Regions from separate parts of the Paenibacillus ihbetae genome, predicted to be linked through region 2. Evidence: riboswitches for the same ligand, from Rfam matches in the RefSeq annotation. Region 2 holds a riboswitch; the other holds the start of a gene.
What was found. A riboswitch is a leader RNA that binds a small molecule or an ion and turns the genes downstream of it on or off. The one in region 2 is predicted to bind cyclic di-GMP.
Positions count from the first base shown of each region.

Region 1: it holds a riboswitch for cyclic di-GMP, as region 2 does, so the genes downstream of both, BBD41_RS23770 (GTP cyclohydrolase II) here and BBD41_RS15315 (aspartyl-phosphate phosphatase Spo0E family protein) in region 2, are expected to answer to the same signal.

Region 1 is NZ_CP016809.1:5,294,020-5,300,601, forward strand. Features, by position in the region: gene BBD41_RS23755 (GNAT family N-acetyltransferase) at 356-820, shown strand; gene BBD41_RS23760 (VOC family protein) at 944-1,426, opposite strand; gene BBD41_RS23765 (SDR family NAD(P)-dependent oxidoreductase) at 1,731-2,480, shown strand; cyclic di-GMP riboswitch class I at 2,880-2,973, shown strand; gene BBD41_RS23770 (GTP cyclohydrolase II) at 3,156-3,905, shown strand; gene ribD (bifunctional diaminohydroxyphosphoribosylaminopyrimidine deaminase/5-amino-6-(5-phosphoribosylamino)uracil reductase RibD) at 3,923-5,083, shown strand; gene BBD41_RS23780 (DUF6886 family protein) at 5,477-5,983, shown strand; gene BBD41_RS23785 (alpha/beta fold hydrolase) at 6,098-6,582, shown strand, end outside.
Region 2 is NZ_CP016809.1:3,448,447-3,455,028, forward strand. Features, by position in the region: gene BBD41_RS15310 (isopeptide-forming domain-containing fimbrial protein) at 1-1,549, shown strand, start outside; cyclic di-GMP riboswitch class I at 1,782-1,879, shown strand; gene BBD41_RS15315 (aspartyl-phosphate phosphatase Spo0E family protein) at 2,124-2,351, shown strand; gene BBD41_RS15320 (hypothetical protein) at 2,473-2,721, opposite strand; gene BBD41_RS15325 (MarR family winged helix-turn-helix transcriptional regulator) at 2,969-3,397, shown strand; gene BBD41_RS15330 (MFS transporter) at 3,390-4,607, shown strand; gene BBD41_RS15335 (DinB family protein) at 4,990-5,481, shown strand; gene BBD41_RS15340 (FtsX-like permease family protein) at 5,776-6,582, opposite strand, start outside.

The sequences.
Region 1 (6,582 bases), 1.8 Mb from region 2:
TTTGTTTTCTCTTTTTGGCAATCAAGCCTATCGTACATGACTATGCGAAATTTTACAAACATTCTGTATGAAAATGCAAATTTCAACCGTTTAATGGATGGCCATGCCCTTCTGAGGCTGAAATCCAGGGAACATTGACATGGGCTAGAGGCCCAGCCGGCGAACCCATTCGTAGGAAATGAAGAGGACTACGAAGGCAGTAGCGGTGTCACATCCTGTGTATTCTCATCCCTATCCCATTGGCATGAGCAGAGACCGGATCGGGAAGAACGGGATGCTTGAATATACCGGCAAGGATGAATTCATTGGGCTGATGGAACCTTAGCTATTGAAGGCAGGAACAGGAGGGGGACAGATGGAGGTCTATCAAATAAAGGTATTCGACCCGGGTGAGCTGGATGAGCTTGTAACCGAGAGCAGCAGGGAGGGGTTCAGGCATATCCGCCGACTCGTCAAGGAATACGCGTCTGGTGTTAACCGGTTTGACCGCGAGCATGAAGCGTTGTTCGCATGCAGATCCGGAGGCAGAATCATCGGTATTTGCGGGCTGAATCAAGGGTCTGATTCCGGCGGGGACACCGGCAGGGTGCGGAGAATGTATGTGCTGCCGGAATTTCGGAGACAGGGGGTCGGGAGAATGCTGATGCAAGCAGTCATACAAACGGCCGGTCATCATTACAGCAGGCTGGTCCTAAGAACGGATCAGCCGCAGGCTGGGGATTTCTACATCAGCTTGGGTTTCTCAGCATCTCCGCAGCACTTGAACATTACCCATTCCCTTAAGCTTGGAGGACAAAGACAAGATGAAAACAGCGGCTGATGCGCAGCAACTGCGACTGAAACCTGTAATCCACAAGTCATGGGCCGCTCTCCTGCAGCAGGCGTTCCGTAAGTGATCTGGAAAGGGAAAAGGTGCCGCCCGGCACCCTTTTTTATTTATCGCTCACCCTTCATAAGCTTCTTCTAAAGCTCGCAGGTCGATTTTTGTCTTGGTTTGCAGCAGTGCTTCCATCACCCGTTCCGCTTTCGAGCGGTCCGGATCGGTGATCATCGTGCTCAGATTTGCAGGGACAACCTGCCAGGACACGCCGAATTTGTCTTTTAACCAGCCGCATACCTGAGCCTTTTCATCCCCGCCTGCAGTAAGCCTGTCCCAATAATAGTCGATTTCTTCTTGGGTTTCGCAATGTACGATAAATGAAATCGCCTCTGTAAAATGGAACTGCGGTCCGCCGTTCAACGCGACGAAGGGCTGGCCTTCCAGCTGAAACTCCACCGTCATGACGGTGCCTTCGTCCACCGTATGATGTTCATTCTGCTCCGACCCGTAACGCGTGACTCTGGTGATGTTGGAGTTGTTAAAGATTGAAATATAATATTGTGCCGCTTCTTCTGCTTCGTCGTTAAACCACAGGTTGGGCGATATTTTCTGAAGGTAGCATTCATCGGATGCAGCTCCTTTCGAATGATACGGGAATGGTTTATTACTGAGCTCATCGTATCATAATCGCCATGCAACGGTTTCTTCTGAATTGCTGATTTCCAGTAGAGGTCAACATGATAGCATAATCGAAATGAGAGCCCCAGGCAGGAGATCGCAGATGAAACTGGAAATCCATAGGGTGTGGAATATTCAGCCACACAAGGAGGTCCAACCAGCCCGATGCAAAAATGTCTTGTGATGTAAGACATGTGAGGCGGTTGGATGTGATGAATTGGAGGCGCAAAAGATGAGTCAAAGACACTATATTATAACGGGTACGTCAAGAGGGATCGGAGAACAGCTCGCGACGATGCTTCTTCAGCAGGGACATGCCGTCTACGGAATTGCGAGAAGCCATTCGATGACGCTGGATCGATATGAGCGATACACTCATTATGTGTATGACTTGAGTGAACCCTCGGGACTTGAGCTGCTGATGGAAAATATCATAGGGAGCATGGAGCTTGAGGATACCGATACAGTTTACCTTATTAATAATGCCTCAATGCTGGAACCGCTTGGGAGAATCGATCGATGCGGAGCGGCGGAGATTGCGAAGAATGTGCAGATCACCCTCATTGCGCCGATGATCCTAACCTCTTGCTTTTTGAATCAAACCAATGGGTATAAGGCCCGGCGGAAAATCATGAATATTTCTTCGGGCTCGGGGGTATATCCCGCTCCTTCCATGAGCGCATACTGTACCGCCAAAGCCGGGCTCAATATGTTCACGCAGTGTGTAGGGCTAGAGCAAGCAAGCGGGGAGAATCCGGCTCAGATTATTGCCGTCAATCCCGGCATGGTGGATACGGAAATGCAAAGCATGGCCAGAGATCAGGATGAGAAGCAGTTTGAGCTGGCCGGTGCATTTTCCCAAGCCTATGAATCCGGGCAGCTGCTGTCCACAACCGAGATTGGAGCGCATCTTCTGCGCATTTTGGATGAGGAACATCCTCCCGGAAGCATCGTGAATTATAATGAGGTTTATTCCTCGTAAAGCTGATGATAAGCAAGAATAACGAGCGGAGGCGAATGCCATGATCATGCCAACCCATATTGTTGCCGTTGGCGGAATCGTTGAGAATCCGCACTCGGTTCCAAGCATACCTGGAGTTTACCGGCACGATCGCTTATATGGAATACATTACGAAGCCGTCATTTGAAATGAAGCTTAAGCGGACCAAGCTAGTGCTAGTTTAGAAAGTGAGCGGGAAGACGGTAATCTTTTAATCGTTCCTTCGGATCGAATTATATTTTGGTTGCAATTCATGAAGTTGTATTTTATATTCAATTTGTAGTCATATCGACAAAAAGCTATTACTTTCGATTGTTTCTGATTTGGTATTGCCTTCCCATAATCGACAACAATCGCGGATTAATTCTATGAAATGACATCGTACGATAATGGCAAACCCACTGAAAAGTGGCGACGCAAAGCTACAGGGGCTAAGGTGGATCGCTTGCATCCGCTATGCCAGCCAGTTACCGAATACGACGGAAGCCTCCGTCTATTCAGACAGGGGTTTTTTTGTGTCCATTTCTAGAAATTTACATTTCCGCGGCTGGATTTTTGAGGCTGAAAAAGTAATAGCTAGCGCAAAATTGCCAACGTTTTCAGGGAGGAAAACAAACCATCGATTGTAACCATCATAACAAAAAAGGAGTTGTATTCATGAATTCGGACCAGGTCAGGAAATTGCTAGAGAGTAAATTAACCATTCTTAAACAGCCGGAATGTCCCAACATCGGCCTTGTTGGTCCCGTTCGGCTCCCTGTGCAATTGGAGGATTATGAAGTCGTATTTAAATGGTACACTTGGTTAAATACAGGCAATTCATTTATGGATAAGAATGATATTCTAGACTCATTATCTCAGGCAGATCTCGCTTCATATCAGCAGTCTTCCGTGCTGGTATACGGTGATTTTGCTAATGAGGAGCACGCCTTGATACGGATGCACAGCATTTGCCATACGGGAGATATTTTTGGGAGCAAACGATGCGACTGCGGCTACCAACTGCGGACATCCATGCGCATGATCGTGGAAAACGGCAGCGGGGCTCTCTTTTATTTGGCGAATCACGAGGGTCGCGGAATAGGCCTTTTCTCCAAATCGTTAGCTTATCTTTTGCAAGAGGAAGGGTTCGATACAGTAGAGGCCAATCTTGGTCTTGGCTTCGAGGATGACCAGCGCTCCTATGAAGAAGCCATACGTGTACTTCAGAGCTTGCGGCAAAAACCAGTCACCCTGATTACGAACAATCCTAGAAAGCTGCAGTCTTTGCGGGAAAAAGGACTTGTAACCGATCAGCATGTATCGATTTGGGGAGATGTGTCCGAGCACAATAATCGGTATTTGGCAACGAAAATCGAAAAATCGGGTCATATCTATAACTCCTTGGTGGAGACTGCTTTATTATGACGGGGAGTGTAAATCGTATGAAATCAGACCAACATTTTATGAGGCTGGCATTGGAACTGGCAGGTACGGCCAATGGGAAAACGAACCCGAACCCGGTTGTTGGCGCACTAATTGTTAAAGATGGACAAGTAGTCGGTGCAGGTGTTCATCGAAATGCAGGGGAACCTCATGCGGAGGTGCATGCATTCAAAATGGCTGAAGGATACACCGAAGACGCAACACTCTATGTTACGCTGGAACCAAGCCCTCAATCCTCTCCTTGTATAGAATTCGTCCTCAACTCGGGAATCGCAAGAGTTGTCGTGGCGATGCAGGATCCGAATCCGATGGTGGCCGGAAGAGGCATTCAATTATTGAGAGAGCATGGGATAGAAGTTGATGTGGGTGTATTGGGGAAGGAAGCCGAATTACTCAATGAACGATTCGTGCACAATATGTCAAAACGACGGCCGTTTATTATTTCCCAGGTAGCCATGACGCTTGACGGGAAAATTGCCACGTCGACGGGACATTCTAAATGGGTTACATGTGATGAAACACAGCTTGTGGTACATAAACTAAGAAACAAAGTCGATGCCATATTAGTAGGAATTAATACGGTTTTGGCGGATGATCCCCTCCTTACGACCCGACTGCCAGAAGAAAGCGGGAAGAATCCCATCCGGGTCATTTTAGATTCGAATTTGAGACTGCCTGAGGATGCCAAAGTTACCGACTGTTCAGCAGCAAAGACATGGGTAGTCACGAAGGAGGATGCTGATCCGGAAAGAGTGCGCATGCTGCAGCAAAAAGGAATTGAAATTCTGTTCGTTCCTGTGAACCGTTACGGGCTGGACCTCCATGCATTATCGGATATGTTATATCAGCGAGGTGTTACCGACCTGCTGGTAGAAGGAGGCAGCGAAGTAAATGGATCCTTCCTTCGGGCCAACCTTATTGATAAATGGATGATTTATATCGCCCCCAAGGTGTTGGGAGGACGGAAATCCATCTCGCCGTACGCAGGCTCGGATTTAGAATTGATGGATGAAGCGCTGCGGGTAAAGATTCATTCCGTTCAACAAATCGGCGAAGATATTTGCATCACTGCTTATCCGAATGATGATAGTTCCGCCTCTGGGAGTACCTACGTAATAGATTATCTAAATGAAGAGCTTACTACCCTGAGCAGCTCTTGAATAGCTAGTAGTAAATATGCCAATATAGAAAATATTATATTATGAATGAGAGAAAACGGCAGCCGGATACTGCCGTTTTTCTCATCTGCGAAATTGAATCCATCATCGATGTCAAAGAGTCATTTTAAAATCCATTTTTTTCTCTTCATCTCAATGTGAGCTTCGACAGACGGCCTTATTTATCTTTGGATCCAAAGGGTGATCAAGCGCCATATTGATCGCATGGATTAGATGGTATATTTTTGTAGGAAGGACTTTATCTAGGGCAACTGTAAATCGTAAGAATCCATGCTCTAAACTAGATGTGTGATGGTCCGGTCGCTGGAGAACAATTATTCCTTGACCGTAAAAGGGCGGAAGGAGCCGCGATCAAAGAAGAGGAGTGAGCTATAGGTGCTTTATCATTTCAGTGAGGATCCGGGTATTACAAGGTTCGAGCCGAGAGTCCTATACAACCAGCACGATGAGCCTGCTAAAGTGTGGGCGATCGATGCGCATCATGCTCCGCACTATTATGTTCCAAGAGAATGTCCAAGGGTGTGTCTGGAGGCCGGTGAGGATACGACGGAAGCGGATGTGGAGAAGTTTTTCGGGCTGTCGGAAGCTCGAAGAATGATGGTGATCGAATCGGGCTGGTACGAGCGGGTGAGAACGGCTTGCATTTATAGGTATAGCTTCGAGCCTGATGATTTTGAAGAGTTTGACCGGAACGCCGGATATTATGTAGCGATGCAAACGGTGGTGCCTGTCCAGGTGGAGCGCATCAATGACCTGGTCGGCGCGATCCTTCAAGCCGGTATCGAGCTGCGCTTTACGCCGTCGCTTCTGCCGCTGAAAGAACAAGTGTTAGCGTCTACTGTTCATTTTTCCATGATTCGAATGCGGAATGCGACCCTGTAGATGGGTAATTGAAAGGCAGTTTCTGATATAGGAGGAAGGCTTAATGGAAGAGGGTTGTAGTCGTGTACTGCGACCCGGAATGGACGCGCCAGCTTGATATCGGAGGGGAATAGCATGCCAACAACCGAAAACAGAGGATATCCGGAATGTGCGGAGAAAGGACTTATTGCTGTACGCGGAACCCGCCTGTATGTCGAAATGTCCGGTGGGTCAAAGGATGCTGCATTATTATATTTACACGGAGGCCCCGGGGCAAGCTGTATTGATTTTTGCTGGCATCAGGCCGGCGTCTTATCCGCCCACATGATGGTGGTTGCGTTGGATCAGCGGGGCGTATTGCGATCAGATCCCATACCGGAGGAGGAGACATTCGGTTTGGAGGATATAATCAAAGATTGCGAAGCGCTGAGGGTCAAGTTAGGTATTGCAAAGTGGACGCTTCTCGGACATTCCTTCGGTGCAATCGTTGCGTTCAAGTATGCCGTTCATTATCCACAATCCGTGAACAAAATAATATTTGAAACGCCATGTTTCGATGCTCGTGCATCGATGCGCAGTTTAATTGCGAAAGCGCACGAGATATACCAAGCTCTAGAGCA
Region 2 (6,582 bases):
GACCGTGGATGGCCAATCCGTCACCGATGATGAAGGCGACGATGAAGGCCATGTGGTAACCCGCTCCGTGTACGGAGGATTCGGCGATATCTGGGATGAGGATTGGCATGAGCTTCAGTTCCATGCAATCATCCAATCCGGACAAGCCGGCAAGGATATTCGGAATATTGCCGCTGTCACCGGCGATAATTTCGACGAGCCTAGTGAGCCGGAAGAAGAAGTCAAGGTCTATCCGCGCGATCCAGTGATCGTATCCGAGAAGTCCGCAATGAATCTTGAAGCGGGCAAGCAAACATTCGAAGTCGGGGATACCGTTACCTATACGATCCGGACAAGAACGGTGCTGGACGATACGTATATGTCCAACCTGGTAATATCGGATACGCTGCCGGCCGGTCTGGAATATATTCCGGGCAGCTTGAAGGTCGACGGTGTTTCGGTCACCGATGACCAGGACAGCGACAAAGGCCATTATGCTTCAGGTCAGGTTGTCGGTAACGTCGGGGATGTATGGGATACGAAATGGCATACGCTGGAGTTCCAGGCGAAGATCGTAGCAAGCGCCGGAGAATCGATTCGTAACACCGGTGAAATTACCGGGGACAACATCGATCAGCCGAGCCGCCCAACGGATGAGATTGTGGTTGAGGAAGGCGACACGCCGCCGGTAGACCCACCGGTTGATCCGCCAGTCGATCCACCCGTCAATCCACCGGTAGATCCAAATCCACCGGTCACACCGCCTGTAACGCCGCCGACGCCTTCTCCTGTCATCGAGTCACGGAAGACGTCACGGGATCTAAGTGGCGGCATCGTCGGGGTCGGCGATACGCTGGAGTATACGATTTCCGCACGGAATACCGTTGCGGGCAGCTATGTATCGAATCTGGTGATTGCCGACGTCCTGCCGGAAGGGCTGACGTATGTAGCAGGCAGCCTGAAGGTGGACGGCATTTCCGTCACCGATAACGTTGATGGAGACAAAGGCCAGTACGTTAACGGCAAAGTGAGCGGTAACTTTGGACGGATTACGGATACCGAATGGCATACGATTGCGTTCAAGGCAACCGTCAAAGCGGAACAAGCCGGCAAAACGATCGAAAACATCGGTGAAGTCACAGGCGATAATGTGACAAGTCCACAAAAGCCATCGAATGTCATCGAAGTGACCGACAGCCGGAATAACGGTGGTAACAACACCAACCCTGGTGGCACGGGAGGTTCCGACGGAGATTCGAATGAAGATCCGAATGGAAACTCGAACGAGGACACAGACGGCGATTCTAACGGGAACCCGGATGAAGACTCGAATGGAGACGCTGACGGGGATTTGAATACCGGGGCACAAACACCGGACGATCGGAACGATTCAGACTTAGGCAAATCGGGTGCATCTCCACAGAATCCGGCACAATCCGGAGATCAGGCAGCAAATGAGCCTAACGGTAATAAATTGCCGAATACGGCTACGAATATGTACAGCTATTTGCTGGCTGGATGCATCATTTTCTTTACAGGACTGTTCCTGATCAGAAGAAAAAAGGTATAAAGATATGAGTTGCAAACAGTCCCTCCGGAAGATTATGGAGGGGCTGTTCTCACTTATAGCCCAGAGATTAGCAACGCGCAGTTATAGATGAAAAGCAAGATCTGAATCCTTCGCATAGATGTTTTTGTCCACTACCCAATTATGGGTATTTTCTTTATTTAAGTAAAATTTTATAATTGTAAGCAAGTCACCTGATGGTAGATAGTTAAAATTTAAACTAATTCATAATTCGTACAATCTATCGCAAACCCATCGAAAGTGTGGTGACGCTAAGCTACAAGGGCTAACGTGGATGCTAATAGGCACCCACAATGCCAGCCAGTTGCCGAATACGACGGAAACCTCTGATTCGACAAGCGACAACGATTGGATAGGGAACTGTTGATTTTAGATAACCCTGTGACCTGATGCCGCTGCAGAACTGAATCGGGTAGAGCCTCCAACATTTTAAGAGAAGCATGTGTAAAAAGTTTGTTCGTCTAGGGATGAGCGATCGACTCTCTGTTTGAGAAGGTTTGCCACGAACACGGTGGCAGCTGTCATAAATCACTTGCTACGACGGGGATGGGATGTGATGGTTTCTATAGTGAACGAACTGAAGCATGTATCTCAAGAGCTTGAATATCTTCGGAAGGAACTTGAGCGAATGGCCGGCAGTCTTGAATTCGTCCATCAAGATGTTGTCGCTCTTTCGCAGTCGCTCGATAAGCTGATTGTCCGTTACATGGAATTAAAGAACCAAGAGGAAGCGATAAAAAGAAAGTGCGCATGCGCGAAGTCCAATAAATCAAGGCATGGGTAGATAAGTCTTCCATAAAAAAATAGAACCCCGGATGTCGGCTCTCGACCTTCTGGGGTTTTTTGCTTAAAAGATATGGCGCCTCCACCTTTAAGGGAAGCCATTTCAATTCAGGTGCGTTGGTTTAATCATTTTTCTGTACGAGCGAACAGCTGCTCCAATTATCCATTGTAATGTACCCGCGCCGGACGAGCGCAAAGATCGTATTGGTTCGGCAATACCACTCCAAGTTGGGTACGGATGACGAATCCGAGCCTGCCCCCTTCGTCAAGACACCCTCATACGTCCAGTATCCGCCTTTCTTCCAGCGGACAAGTCTCCCATGCTTCTTAGCTTGTTCCAACGCTTCTTGTTGTATTTCCGATAACGTCAATTCATCCTCACCACACAAATCCTGTAATATCTGTCTAGAAGACGGATGGAATATACCAATTAAAGCATAAGGAACTGAATATTTTCTGAATAACCCGAAGTGCAAACGACCAATGGACATTGTTAGACGCACTGATTCATCAGCTAGTAAGAGGATCAGAATACCAGACATTATATCTGGACATTCGCGGAACACTACTTTATAATCAAATAGTTACCTTGAGTAACTAATTGGATGGAGGTTCCCCATGAGCACCTACCGACATTTCTTTCAGCAGTACTTCAGACTGTACCGTCCGTTCGTCAATGAACTGAATCGGCGGCTCGAGGATTTCGGGCTGTACTATGCCCAGTGGTCGATTATGTATTATCTGGACGCGAACCAGTCGATGACCTTGGTCGAATTGTCCAAAGTTTTGTACGTAGAGAAGCCCACGGTCACCAGAACGGTGAACGCGTTGATCAAACTGGGTTATGTGGAGCAGATCCCGGCTTCGGACAAGCGGGAGAAGCGAATCCGGTTATCAAGCAAGGGCATCGATGCCGTGCTGCAGATTCGTCAATTATTCGATGACTATGAGATGGAGATCATGGAAGGCGTCTCCGCCGAAGAGCAAGCCAGCGTCATCCGTGTTATGGAGACTGTCAGGGATAACATTATAAGAAAAGGTGATTAACTTGCAGCAAGAAAACTCCCGTGATCGTTTATGGAGCAAGGACTTTTTGATTGTGTTCGGCGTCAATTTCCTGCTCTTTCTTTGTTTTTATCTATTAGTTGTTATTATGCCTACCTATGCGGCCGAGGAATTCCATGCATCGACAGGAATGGCCGGCTTTGCTTCCAGCATCTTCGTGGTAGGCGCGCTGATCGGGCGCCTGATCGGAGGAAGCATTATCGAGAGAGTCGGACGAAGACCGCTGCTGTTGACCGGGCTGGTCTCGTTCAGCGTTTTAATCGGACTGTATTTCATTATTAACAGCTTAGCGGTGCTGCTCATCGTTCGTTTCCTCCACGGCCTGGCCTTCGCGCTGGCCTCCACGGCTACCGGTACGATTGCCGCTAGCTTGATTCCCAACTCAAGAAGGGGTGAAGGGACCGGCTATTACGGTGTCAGCATCATCATTGCATCGGCAATCGGCCCTTTCATTGGACTTATGATTCTCGAGCATGCCTCTATGACAGGCAATTTCGTCCTATGTGCGATCCTGGGCGTGCTCTCATTGATATCCTCGTTATGCATGCGCATTCCGAAGCTGGTGCTGACCGCCGAGCAGCAGCGGGAGATGAAGGGCTTGCGGCTCTCCAACTTCATTGAGCTCAAGGCGCTTCCGATTTCGATCATAAGCTTTGTGATGGGCTTCGGATATTCCAGCATTTTGTCGTATCTGAAGATCTTTGCGGGGGAAATCGGGCTGGTGGAAGCGGCAACCTACTTCTTCATCGTGTATGCGATCGTGGTCATTCTGTCCCGGCCGTTTACCGGACGCTGGTTTGATCACCGGGGAGCGAACATCGTGATGTATCCGGCTATCGTGTCCTTTGCAATCGGCATCCTGCTGCTTGGCTTGGCGCATCACGGAATAACTCTGCTGCTGTCCGCGGTATTCGTAGGCCTCGGATACGGCACGACACAGTCCAGCTCTCAGGCGCTCGCCATTAAACGCTCCCCGGCGCACCGGATCGGGCTTGCAACATCGACCTTTTACATCTTTGTGGACGTCGGTATCGGGTTCGGCCCGCTCCTTCTTGGCTTCCTTACGCCGCTTGCAGGCTTCCGGGGCATGTACATGACCATTGCGGTCCTGCTGGCGCTGTCGGTTATTCTGTATTACTTCCTTGTCGGGAAACAAGAAAGCCGGGAGAAGGAAGCCCGAACGGCTGCCTGACCAGATTCGTAAGAAAAGCTTAAGAGACGGCCGTAGGCCTTGGAAGGAGCGGCAGACAGCTCCAACCGCCCCCCGGCGCCCGCCATTAGACGCTCTCCGGTGCGCCGGAGCCGTCTTTAGCAGCCTGTAGATGAAGCACCGCAAGGTGCGGAGTCCGCAGGCTTTTTCAGTTGAATCCCAATTCCTGCCCGGGAACACATAAGAAAAACACGAACGGTCGTATCACCGATGCAGATTCGGTTTTCAAGTGCCTTTAATCGTCTGCCTTCAGGAAAAAACATTTATAGTCGTTTCATCCGATCTCCGTACATATGACCTGTTATACAATGAATAAGGATCGCCGATGCGTCCATTTATTTTTTCGTGGAGGAGTGAGGCATCTATGGCGCATGCAAGTAACGTGTTAATGAATCAGCTGCTGGCCGGTGCGAATGATCCGAGCTGGCATATTCCGTTCCAGCAGTCCACCCGGCACCTGACGGAGGACGAGGCGTTCTGGACGCCGGCGAACGGCAGCCACAGCATCGCTGAGATCGTTCAGCATCTGCTTTACTGGAATGAAACGTGGCAGACCCGGTACAGGGAAGGCCGTATGGATGCGGTGCCAGCGATTGAAGACAATGATCACAGCTTTCTCCTTCCGGATCATGTGACGTTTGCCGAGCTAAGGGAACGTCTGGTGGAGGTTTTATTGGGGTGGCAGCCGCTGCTGTCCGAGTCTATGGATACCCTGGAGAAGGATGTCATCGGCTTCCCGGAGCCGGCCAAGTGGTGGGAGATCATCAGCAACGCAGCTACGCACAATGCTTATCATATCGGTCAGATTGTATATGTTCGCAAGCTGCAGAAGAGCTGCAGGATGCTGGATTGGTAATGTTAGTGGAGGGTGTTCTCAGCACTGCACATGCGGATTGTACTTCCGATCCCTCTTATCCCCGGATTTCCTCTAATCCCATTTCGATTGTTGAAATCCGGGGATAAAGGGGAACGCTCCGCTTCTAATTATTCTTAACTTGAAAACATGCACATTCAAGCGAAAAGAAAGCCAGCTTCGGATTCAACCGAAACTGGCTTTCTATTTTGTTCTACAAACTTTCTTCACTATACCCACTCATGTAAGCCCAATCGCTCGAAGAACCCTCAAACCTGCTTACATGCTATTCCCTTCTTAAAGCGCCTCTTTAATGACCCGCTTGTAGAACATCACGGACAGCAGGCCGAAGATGGAATACAGCGCCGTGTATAGCAGCATTACGATGATCATAGGTGCCCACAGCTCGGTTCCGAAGAAGAACCAGCCGGATTTGACCGCAAAGTAGCTGTGCGACAATCCCACAATCAGCGGAATGCCGAAGTTAAAGAGCTGCTTGAACTGAATGCCCCGGAGCAGATTGCCTTGGGTATACCCGAGCTTACGCAGGATCGTGTACGTCGGCTTCTCTTCCTCGCCCTCATCCATCTGTTTAAAGTACAGGATACAACCTGAAGTAATAAGGAAGGTCAGGCCAAGGAATCCGACGATGAACATGATGAGTCCCATTTGGCTCTTCTGATTCGCAATCATCTCGATTTGGGACTGATTTCCGAAGCGTTCCCCTATACCCAGATCCATGAACACTTGGTTCGCCTGATTGATGGCCGTTGGATCAACGATATCGATGCCATGGTAGACAGTCGTTTCCTTCTGGATCTTGGGATCCAAATCTTGTTTTAGCCGATCGAATGCCGTTTGATCGACAATGGCGGTTGGCAGGCCATTGTTGGCAAAATAATACGAGACATAAGAGTCCTTTCTCGTTCCGATCAACTGCAGCGGAATGCTCTCCTTGCTGCCGCGAAGCTGAATGTGCCCCGTGTCTTGAAGGGACATGAATTGCTGGATCGAATCGCTGAACCCCGTAAACAGTGCTTCTTCCGGGGATACGTCAACGTCTTGAATGCCTTCATCACTAACGACCGCGATGATCATAGAGCC